One region of the Hydrogenispora ethanolica genome, then DNA from elsewhere that is predicted to be linked to it. Evidence: riboswitches for the same ligand, from Rfam matches in the RefSeq annotation. Region 1 holds a riboswitch; the other holds the start of a gene.
What was found. A riboswitch is a leader RNA that binds a small molecule or an ion and turns the genes downstream of it on or off. The one in region 1 is predicted to bind thiamine pyrophosphate.
Positions count from the first base shown of each region.

Region 2: another riboswitch for thiamine pyrophosphate. It lies ahead of EDC14_RS07535 (thiamine-phosphate synthase family protein); the one in region 1 lies ahead of EDC14_RS20245 (thiamine ABC transporter substrate-binding protein).

Region 1 is NZ_SLUN01000032.1:3,885-8,668, forward strand. It holds gene EDC14_RS20240 (ABC transporter permease) at 1-519, opposite strand, end outside; gene EDC14_RS20245 (thiamine ABC transporter substrate-binding protein) at 541-1,551, opposite strand; TPP riboswitch at 1,620-1,718, opposite strand; gene EDC14_RS20250 (L,D-transpeptidase) at 1,855-2,976, shown strand; gene EDC14_RS20255 (hypothetical protein) at 3,036-3,608, opposite strand; gene EDC14_RS20260 (cache domain-containing sensor histidine kinase) at 3,988-4,784, shown strand, end outside.
Region 2 is NZ_SLUN01000006.1:183,065-187,848, forward strand. It holds gene EDC14_RS07515 (TrpB-like pyridoxal phosphate-dependent enzyme) at 1-824, shown strand, start outside; gene EDC14_RS07520 (AAA family ATPase) at 864-1,379, opposite strand; gene EDC14_RS07525 (cupin domain-containing protein) at 1,545-1,880, shown strand; gene EDC14_RS07530 (GNAT family N-acetyltransferase) at 1,902-2,447, shown strand; TPP riboswitch at 2,536-2,648, shown strand; gene EDC14_RS07535 (thiamine-phosphate synthase family protein) at 2,790-4,367, shown strand; gene EDC14_RS07540 (GxxExxY protein) at 4,722-4,784, shown strand, end outside.

The sequences.
Region 1 (4,784 bases):
CTGGGAGGCCTCGCTCAAGCGCGGATCGATCTTTTCCCAGCGCTCACCGAGCAAACGCAGGCAGAAGGCGAAATTATAAAAAACGTTGGCCAAGACGATTCCCCAAAAACTATAGAGGTAGTTCATCTCCCAATGGGCCTCAGGAAACAGCCCTGCTAACCACTGGGAGAAGACCCCGTTTTTGCCGTAAAAGATCACCAGGCCCAGCACGACCAGGATGCCGGGCAGCATGAAGGGAATCGCCAGCCAACTGCGGAGCAACCGTTTGCCCGGGAAATCGTAGCGGCCAAAGAAGTAGGCGCCCGGTAACGCGATGACTAGGCTGAAAGCGGCGCTGAGCAAAGCTTCGCTAAGTGAAAAAAGCAGGGTGTTCCGGAAAACTCCCGACCGGATGAATTGCCAAAGGCTGGCCCAGGCGTCAGCTCCCCAAAAAGCCTGGGCCAGTACGAAGAAGACCGGCAAATAAAAACAGCCGCCCATAATAATCAACAGGATGAGATCGCGCCGGAATTTTCTCATGGCAGGTTCGATATTTCCATTCTACTGATTAATGGCTTTCTCCCACTGGTCGAGCCAGCGTTGGAGGTTGGCCTCCACCTTCGCCTGGGGCAGGTTCAATACCCGGTCGGCCTTGGCGGCGATCCGGAAACTGGCCGGCAACGGCACGTCGGAACGGATGGGATACATGAACTGTTGTTCCGGAAGGGCCGCTTGAAAGTCGGGATCCAGGATGTAATCCACTAAAAGCGTGGCTTCCCGGGTATGTTTGCTGCCCTTGACAATGCCCATTCCCTCAATCTGGGCGTAGGCGGCTCCGTCCAGGACCAGAGCCTGATATTTTTCGGTTTTTTCACTGATAAGATGATAAACCGGACTGGTCCCATAGGAGAGGACGATGGGCGCTTCCCCGTTGGTGTACATTCCATAGGCCTCATCCCAACCCGGGGTGATCGCCAGAATATTTTTGCGGAGACTCTTCCAATATTCCAAATACCCTTTTTCGCCGTATAAGGCGATGGTCGTCAGGAGAAAAACTTGTCCCGGCGAAGAAGTCAGCGGGTTTTCGATGATGATCTTCCCTTTGTAAGCCGGATCCAGCAGGTCCTTATGAGTTCTGGGAACCTGTTTCAAGGCTTCCCGGTTGAAATTGAAAACAATAAAACCGTAATCGTAAGGGATCAACCGGAAATGGCGATCGAAGATCAGTTCTTTTTTGATGTGATTGACCGCCTTGGGACGGTAGGGGCTGAATAGATTATATTTGCCGGCCTTGGCGGCATAGTTATTATCCAGGCCGATCACCAGGTCGGCTTGGGGAGAACTTTTCTCCTGGAGCAATTGATTGAAGAGCGGCCCCGTGTCCGAGAAAGAGCGGAAGTTCACTGTGAGATGGTATTTCTCCGCGAAATGGCTTTTGATCTTTTCGATCAAGGGCACCGGAAAGCTGGAATACGTGTACACCGTCAGGGCTTGAGGAGCACTGACGCAGACTCCGGCGAGCGCAATCAAAAGTCCCACCGGAATCAGGAGACGAAGCAATTTTTTGATCATGATGGCATCCTCCTCGAATTTTTCAAGTGGGCTCCCAAACAAAACCCCCCTTTGAAAAAGGGGGGTCATCGCGTTGATTCCGAATTCTCCCTCCGCCGGCATTACCCGGGTCAGGTTCATAGGGTATGATCTCAGCCCCAAGTTCAGGAGCACCCCTTTAGGTTAAAAAATATTTTAGCATATTTCACCATTGAAGTCAAACTTTTCAGGAGAACCCCGGCTGATTTTTGGCGAAAGAAAGCATATCTCGACTGCTTCTAGGCACCCTACTATAACAGATAAGCGGAGATGGAGGAGCTTTTGGTGGTAACGAAACAACTACGAATCATCCTGGGTCTGCTGGTATTGCTCAGTCTGCCGGTTGGCGCGGTCGGTTCAACCGCCGATTCCTGGCACATCCGAATCAATATCCCGGAATACCGGCTCTATTTGTATCACGGGACTGAATTGTATCGCAGTTTCTATGTGGCGGTAGGGAAATCGGATTCACCCTCGCCCATCGGCAGTTTTTGGGTAATCAACAAAGTGCTCAACCCCACTTGGTATCCGAGCAAGCGGCAGCCGGTACCGCCCGGTCCGAACAACCCGCTGGGCAAATACTGGTTGGGATTGAACCGGCCCGGCTACGGAATTCACGGCAACAACGCCGAATGGTCCATTGGAAGCCCGGTCTCCCAGGGGTGTTTCCGGATGTATAATCACGATATTGAAGTCCTTTTCAACTTGGTACTGCCGGGAACCCCGGTGGAGATTGAATATCGGACCGTCGTAGGGGAGATGGACGAGGAACATCGCGTTTGGCTGACCCTTTTTCCCGACATCTATCGAATAGATCCTCCCGGCCGGGTGGAACAGGTGATCTCCGCTTTAAACTGGGAGGGCGAACCGCATTGGAAGTCGTTGGATGAACTCTTGAAGCATAAGCGGCCGACAGCCATCGAGGTGCCCCGGTTGATCCGCCTGGATGGGGATCTACTGGGGAACGACGGTTTCTATTGGAATCAGGAGTTCTATAGCAATGGTCTGCCAGCGACGGTTCCGGCGAGCGATTTTCCGGGGTATCAGCCTTTGAAAGCCTTGGCGGACTTCGAAGCAGGCCAATGGAAGCTGATCTGGTATCCGGAACATGATACGTTGGAGGTTTACCGCTTCAAAGTCTTGCTCAACGGCAAAATAATCGCCGGAGCCGCCGGAAGGAAGACCGCCGATCGGTTGGAGTTGAACCGCCGGCTCATCGGGCCGGCGCTCAATCTGGAGCCGGAATCCATTCCGGCGCAGAACGGACAGAGCGGAACGACTGGCTCAGTTGCGAATTTCGATTGGATCCCGCTCGATGTTTTGACCTCGACCAAGCGAGGATTGCGTTATGATTGGGATGAAACTACCTGGACGCTACGTCTAAAAACAGAGACTAAGCCGAATTAGCTCGCAAGCCGATTATTCTTTAATTTTGGGACCGGTGTTAACCTGCCATCGGTTCGCTCTCAGATTCCGAAAAATACCGTTTTGGAGTGGGGATGCGTTTCTTCTTGCGTTCGACGGAAAAAGCCCGCTCCCAAATTGATTTGGCGATTTTCGCCCCAAAGCCGGAGGCGGATAACAGTGCCCGGAGTGTACCAGATCGCCTGCCGCGCCAGATGACCGAGGCTGACCGCCATCCCGTATTTTTCCGGTTGATCACGCAAAGCATTGTCGGACCAAAGCGCTTGGTTCTCCTGAGGCTCGCCGTAGTCTGCGACGAGATACCGCAGTAATTTTTGATAATCTTGGAAACAACCGTTTAAATTGCGATTGCGGGGAGGAATGATGTAACCGGCCTGATAAAGCTGGTTCCGGTCAAACTGATAAATCAGATAGCAATTAAGCCCGGCTACCCGGGTCCGGTAGAAGAGGGATTGGTCGTCACGGAACTCCAGCTCGGCTCGTTCCTGCTGCGCAACCTGCTTCATAGAGCCGCCCCACCGGTTGCCGCGAAAATCAGAGGCTTTCCCGGACGCCGCCGAACCGATGATCAATCCGCAGAGCAAAATTCCCCAAAACCAAGATTTACGCCCCATTTTAAATCCCCTTCATGCCTAAATTTACTTCGCAGATAGGATTATTGTATGTCCGGCACTCCGGTCGTATTATGAAAAAGACTGGCAGATATGGCGCGCGATCTCAGGAGCGAGCGGAAGCCGGTGGATTTGGCTTGAGAGAGTTTATTTCGGTAACATTACGATGGTAGCGAGCCCCATCGGATCATTTTTCGCTGCCGAAACAGCTGGACCGCTTGATTCGGAAATCATAACGGACGTTTCTTTTAGCCATGGCTTGGTGGAGAACGGACAAAATTTGTTGCATTTTAACGTATTGGCAGGAAATTTTTAAAAAAACCGATACAAGGCAGGATTTTTGAGCCGGGATGCGAAAAAACGATGACGGGAGGTAGATGGGATGCAGCGGCAGTGGCGGAAGTGGGTGTTACCGGATTGGTCGAGCGCCTGGCGCGGATTGCTGATGAACCGCGGGCTCCATTTCCGGTTGGCGCTCTCTTTTACCATTGTGTCGCTCGTCCCTTTATTGGCGCTCGGGATCTTTTCATATTACCAATCGGCCCGTACGATCCAGGAGATCGTCAGCCGTTACACCATGGATATCACCCGGGAGATTAATATCAATATTTTTCTCAATTTTAAAAACATCGACGACATCAGCAAAGTGCTGCTCAACAACGCCTCGGTCAAGGAGATCCTGGCGAAGACGGAGCCGGCTGCTTCCCAGGATTATGAATCCGACAACCCGAGAGTCGCCGCGATTCTCAAAAGCATTAAATTCAGCAATGACTATATTACCAGCCTCTATATATTATCGGCCCGGAGCAACCATATCTTCGCCGCCGGCGATGTCACCGGGGTTTACGGTATCCGGTATCTAACCGACGATTATCAAGCCCATTACAAAACGAGTGATTTGTACCGGGAGACTTTAACCGAATACAACAACTACAAGTGGTGGCCGCCCCGGCCCGTCTTGGGGCAGAACGTTTTCATCCTTACTCGCAAGTTGTACGACGCGGACCTGAATGTGCTGGGTGTTCTGGTAGTCCATATCCAGAAAAATATCTTAAACAACATTTCCCAGCGCCTGAATCATTCTAAAAATACGGGACTGTATCTGTTTGATCAACAAAGCCGGCTCATCTTTCAACCCGACCACTCGTATAACGGACTGGATACGGTGCGGCCGGAGAT
Region 2 (4,784 bases), on a different contig from region 1:
TGATTCCCAGCCCCAGCCGGTTGACTGCGGCGGGCCGGCGGATCCTGGCCGAGCATCCCGACTCCCTGGGGAGTCTGGGGATCGCCATCAGCGAGGCGGTGGAGGACGCCGCCAGCCACGATGACACCAATTATGCCCTGGGCAGCGTCTTGAACCATGTCATCCTGCACCAGACGATCATCGGTTTGGAGGCCAAGCGCCAGCTGGAGAAGGTGGATGAGTACCCCGACATCGTCATTGGCTGTTGCGGCGGGGGCAGCAACTTCTCCGGGATCAGTTTCCCGTTCCTCCATGACAAGATGAGGGACGGCAGGAAGCTCCGGGCCATCGCGGTGGAGCCGAAAGCCTGCCCGACCCTGACCAAGGGCAAGTTCGCCTATGATTACGGCGATACCGCCCAGCTGACGCCGATCACCAAGATGTATACCCTGGGCCACGGCTTCGTGCCGCCCGGGATTCATGCCGGAGGCTTGCGCTACCACGGCGATTCGGCTCTGGTGAGCCAGCTCTATCACGATGGCCTGATCGAGGCGCAGGCCGTCTTCCAGAAGGATGTCTTCCGGAACGCCGTCTTTTTTGCCCAGACCGAGGGAATTCTGCCGGCGCCCGAGTCGGCCCACGCCATCAGCGCGGTCGTCGAGGAGGCGCTGCGCTGCAAGGAGCGGGGCGAGGAGCAAGTGATCCTGTTCTGCCTCAGCGGGCACGGACATTTCGATCTGGCGGCCTATGAGGGGTATCTCCGCGATCATCTGGAGGATGTCGATTACTCGGAGGCGATGGTGGAGGAGGGAATGGCCTGTCTGCCCCAGGTGCAAGTGGGCTGAGAGTCACGGACCAAGCCGTCGCTGGCGCGACGGCTTTTATCATTCTGCCGGGAGTGCCGGCCCGGACGGAATCTGCCGCAGGACCCGGGCGACGACATCCGCCGCGGGCAGGCTGGAAGTGTCGATTTTGGCGGTGTTTAAGGAATGGTAGAGTTTCAACCTTTCCAGGCTTAGCGTGATCTGCTCCTCAGTCCGGCCGTCCCGCGCCATCCGTTCCCGCAACGCTTCGGGGGAGCAGACCAGCGAGATTTTGACCAGCTCGATGGGAATATCCCGGAGCGGGGCCAGGATCAGATCGAAGATGAATTCGTAATGCATCACCCAGTTGAAGAGGACGTATTCGAAGGAGGAATTGGACAGGAAGTTCCGCAGCAGGTGGGTGATGTTGTCCTCGACCATCCGGCAGTTCTCCTCGGTCACGACGAAGGGGTTCATCATCCAGCACCAGTCGCCGTCGAGCCAGACCGAGGGCGCGAGCCGGCGGTGGAGTTCCCGGCAGACGGTGGTCTTGCCGACGCCGGGCGGTCCGTTGATAATGATCAGTTTTTTGGTCATGGGTATTCTCCTGCAATGGACATGAATTGGAAGCGCCTGATTTGCGAGAAACGATTCATTAATTTCCGCAAAAGAATTCAGATTGCATATTGGTTCAACACGGATGGCGGGATTTTCCTGCCGAAGATCGTAACTTGATTAAAAATTTCAGATGGAGTGATTAGAATGTCCGAATTGTTTCCCGCGCCCGTTCTGGCCTTGCCGGAGGCGGACATCCCCTTGCCGGGGATCAAGGCCTATCTTTCGCAGGCCGAAAACCACCAGATCATCTTCATGGAATTCAGCCAAGACGTGGATCTGGCCGAACATGCCCACGCCGCGCAATGGGGCATCGTCCTGGAAGGCCGGATCGACTTGTGCATCGACGGCGTTCCCCATAGCTTCACCAAGGGAGACCGCTATTTTCTCCCCGCCGGAGTCAAGCATTCCGGAAAAATCTACGCCGGGTACGCGGATATGACGTATTTCGATCAAAAAGACCGCTATCAGGCCAAAAAATAGGATGGAGAGGGGGAGGACCCGGTGTTAATCGGCGAGCAGGTTACGATCCGGCCGTTGCAAAAGGATGACCTGGAGCTGCTCTATCAATGGCGGAGCGATCAAGAGAGCATGGGTGGGTTCATGGATACGATATTGGTAAATGAAGAGAAATTTTTGGAGGGAATGGAAGCCGTGCTCGGGGATAAGGGCCGGCTGGATGCGCTGATCGAGGACCTGGAGGGCAACCCCATCGGCATCCTTAGCTACCATGAAGTCGCCGGGAGCAATGTGGCGCTGGAGATCGGCATCCTGATCGCCGAACCTTCGGCCCGGGGCAAGGGGATCGGTCGGGAATGCCTGGAGCTTTTCGTGGACCACTTGTTTGGGACCAAGCCGCTGATGCGGGTCCAGTTCCTGACCCGCGTCGACAATCACGGAATGCGCCGCAGCGGCGAGAAGGCCGGTTTCAGCCTTGAGGGAGTGTTGCGGAAATTCGCCTTGGTTCAGGGGGAGTACCGGGATTTCTGTATGATGGCCATCACCCGGGACGATTGGAAGGCAATGCGTAGTCCGGAGAAAAGCCGATAAAGGACCGTCGCTGGCGATTTTGGCCGAATCCATTGACATCCGCCGCCGGAAAGACTAAACTGAATGTAGGTTTCAAAACAATTGCATAGCCAAGTTGACGGGGAGCTGGATGAATCCGGCTGAGAGGGAACTGCTTTTCTGTTCCGACCCATAGAACCTGATCTGGATAATGCCGGCGAAGGGAAAAAAGGTGATCAAAGCTATACGCCTCCGTTGGCGCGTATAGCTTTTTTATTTTGGTTTGCGGGATCATCAGGCCGGCTCCATGGAAGGTTAAGCTTGCACAACTGCGATTTCAAACGGATTCCAAAATCAAACTATTATTTAAGGAGGAACCAACCCATGATCGGCAAAGTCAATGATGATTTTTTTCAGCGCAACATTATCGCGAGCGTCGGCCATGAGAACTCGCGGGTGGTGATCGGACCCGCCATGGGGGTGGACGCGGCGATCCTGCGGGTGGGCGACGGCTATATGGCCATTGCCGAGGATCCGATCTTCCCGAGCCTGAATATGTCCCCGGAGGATTTCGCTTTTCTCACGGTCCATATTGGCGCCAGCGACGTGGCGGTGATGGGGATCCGGCCCCGGTACATGACCTATTCGCTGTTGCTGCCGCCGGGCACGGCCGAAGCATACGTCGGCTCGCTCATCGCCAACATCAGCCGGTATGCGGCGGAACTGGGGATCGCCATTGTGGGCGGCCACACCGGTTTCTACGGGGCGGTGACCGTTCCGACCATCGGCGGGATCACGGTCTGGGGCCATGGCGACGCCTATGTTTCCCCCAAAGGGGCGCGGGAAGGCGATGACATCGTCATGACCAAGGGGGCCGGCGTGGAAGCGGCGGCGCTATTGGCCTACGAACTAAAAGATCAGCTGCTGCGAAGCCTGCCGGCGGAGATCGTCAAACGGGCGGCGGCGCGCCTGCGGGAGGTGTCGGTGGTCCGGGACGCCGCCATCGCGGCCCGCAACCCCGGCGTCCACGCCATGCATGACGCCACCGAGGGCGGACTGAAGCGGGGCCTCTGGGAGATCGCCCAGGCCGCGAAGCAGGGGATCGCGGTCCGCAGGGACGATATCTTGATTCCCGAGGATATCCGGGCGGTTTGCGGTTATTTCGGACTGGACCCCTGGGAAGTCATCAGCGAGGGCACTCTGGTCCTGACCTGCGCGCCGGAGTATACGCCGGAATTGTTGGCCGCCTACGGCGAGGCCGGAATTCCGGCCCGGATCATCGGCAAGGTGACCGGTCCGGAGAAAGGCTGCGTCTACGCAGCGGGAGGCCAAAGTTTCCCGCTGGTTCCCCCGGCCATCGATCAATTCTGGGATGTCTTCTTCAACGCCGCCGCCGTCATTCAGGAACGGTCGCAGCGCCCCGAACAGCAAAGAGCTCAAAAGCTCTGCCGGGAGCTTCAGGAAACCGTGAACCGCTTGTGCCAGCGGGAGCTGGCTCCGCTGCTGCCGGAGATCGGCGCCAACATCGCTTATGCCGCCGCGGACAGCGAGACCCTCGACCAAGTGGCCGGCATCCCGGGCCGGATCATCCGGGTCAAGGGGAAAGCGGTGGCCAGCACCGCGCCGGAGATGGGAGCCAGCACGTATATGGGAAATACGCTATTGATCGTGAGAAAATATTTCCCGGAGGCGCGTTGCGTCATCAACCTGCGGAATAACGAGGCGATCCGCCGGGCCTGCCGCAAAGGGGATTACCGGATTGCCGAGATGCCGGTCCCCGAGGGCTACCGGCAGTCGGACGAGGATTTTGCGCGCGACCTTGAGGCGGTGCTGCGGAGTTGCGGGGAGTTGCCGGATGTCATCGCGATCCCGGACCGGTTGAATCTGGAGAAGCTTATTTTGCTATTGGGAAGTACGCTGGAGGAGCTGGAAGGCAAGATAATGCGGATCACTCAAGAGTGATCCGAGAGGGGGGAGGACCCGCCACAAGATGTGTAGCGGGTCTTTTTTGCTTTTGGGAGGAGGTGACAGGGCCGCTTATTTCTATGAGATATAAAACCGCCTTCATAATCGGGAGCAAGCGGAAAGACGGATTTTTTGTTATATTGTGGTATAATTGGGATAGAAGTGACGCTGGGTTTGCTTGACTTCGGCGCAGAACTCATGAACCGGGAATATATTCATTGTGTCAATCGCCCTGAATGATAGTACTCCGCGCCTTTGCGCCTCCGCGGGAGGAGAAATAATAGGCCGGGGAAGAGTGATTCGGGGGGGGGAATTATATTATCTCCCGCAGAGGCGCGGAGGCGCAGAGAAATGACGGAAAATGAAATTGGGGCGCTCATAGTCGATACGGCAATTAGAGTGCATCGCGAACTC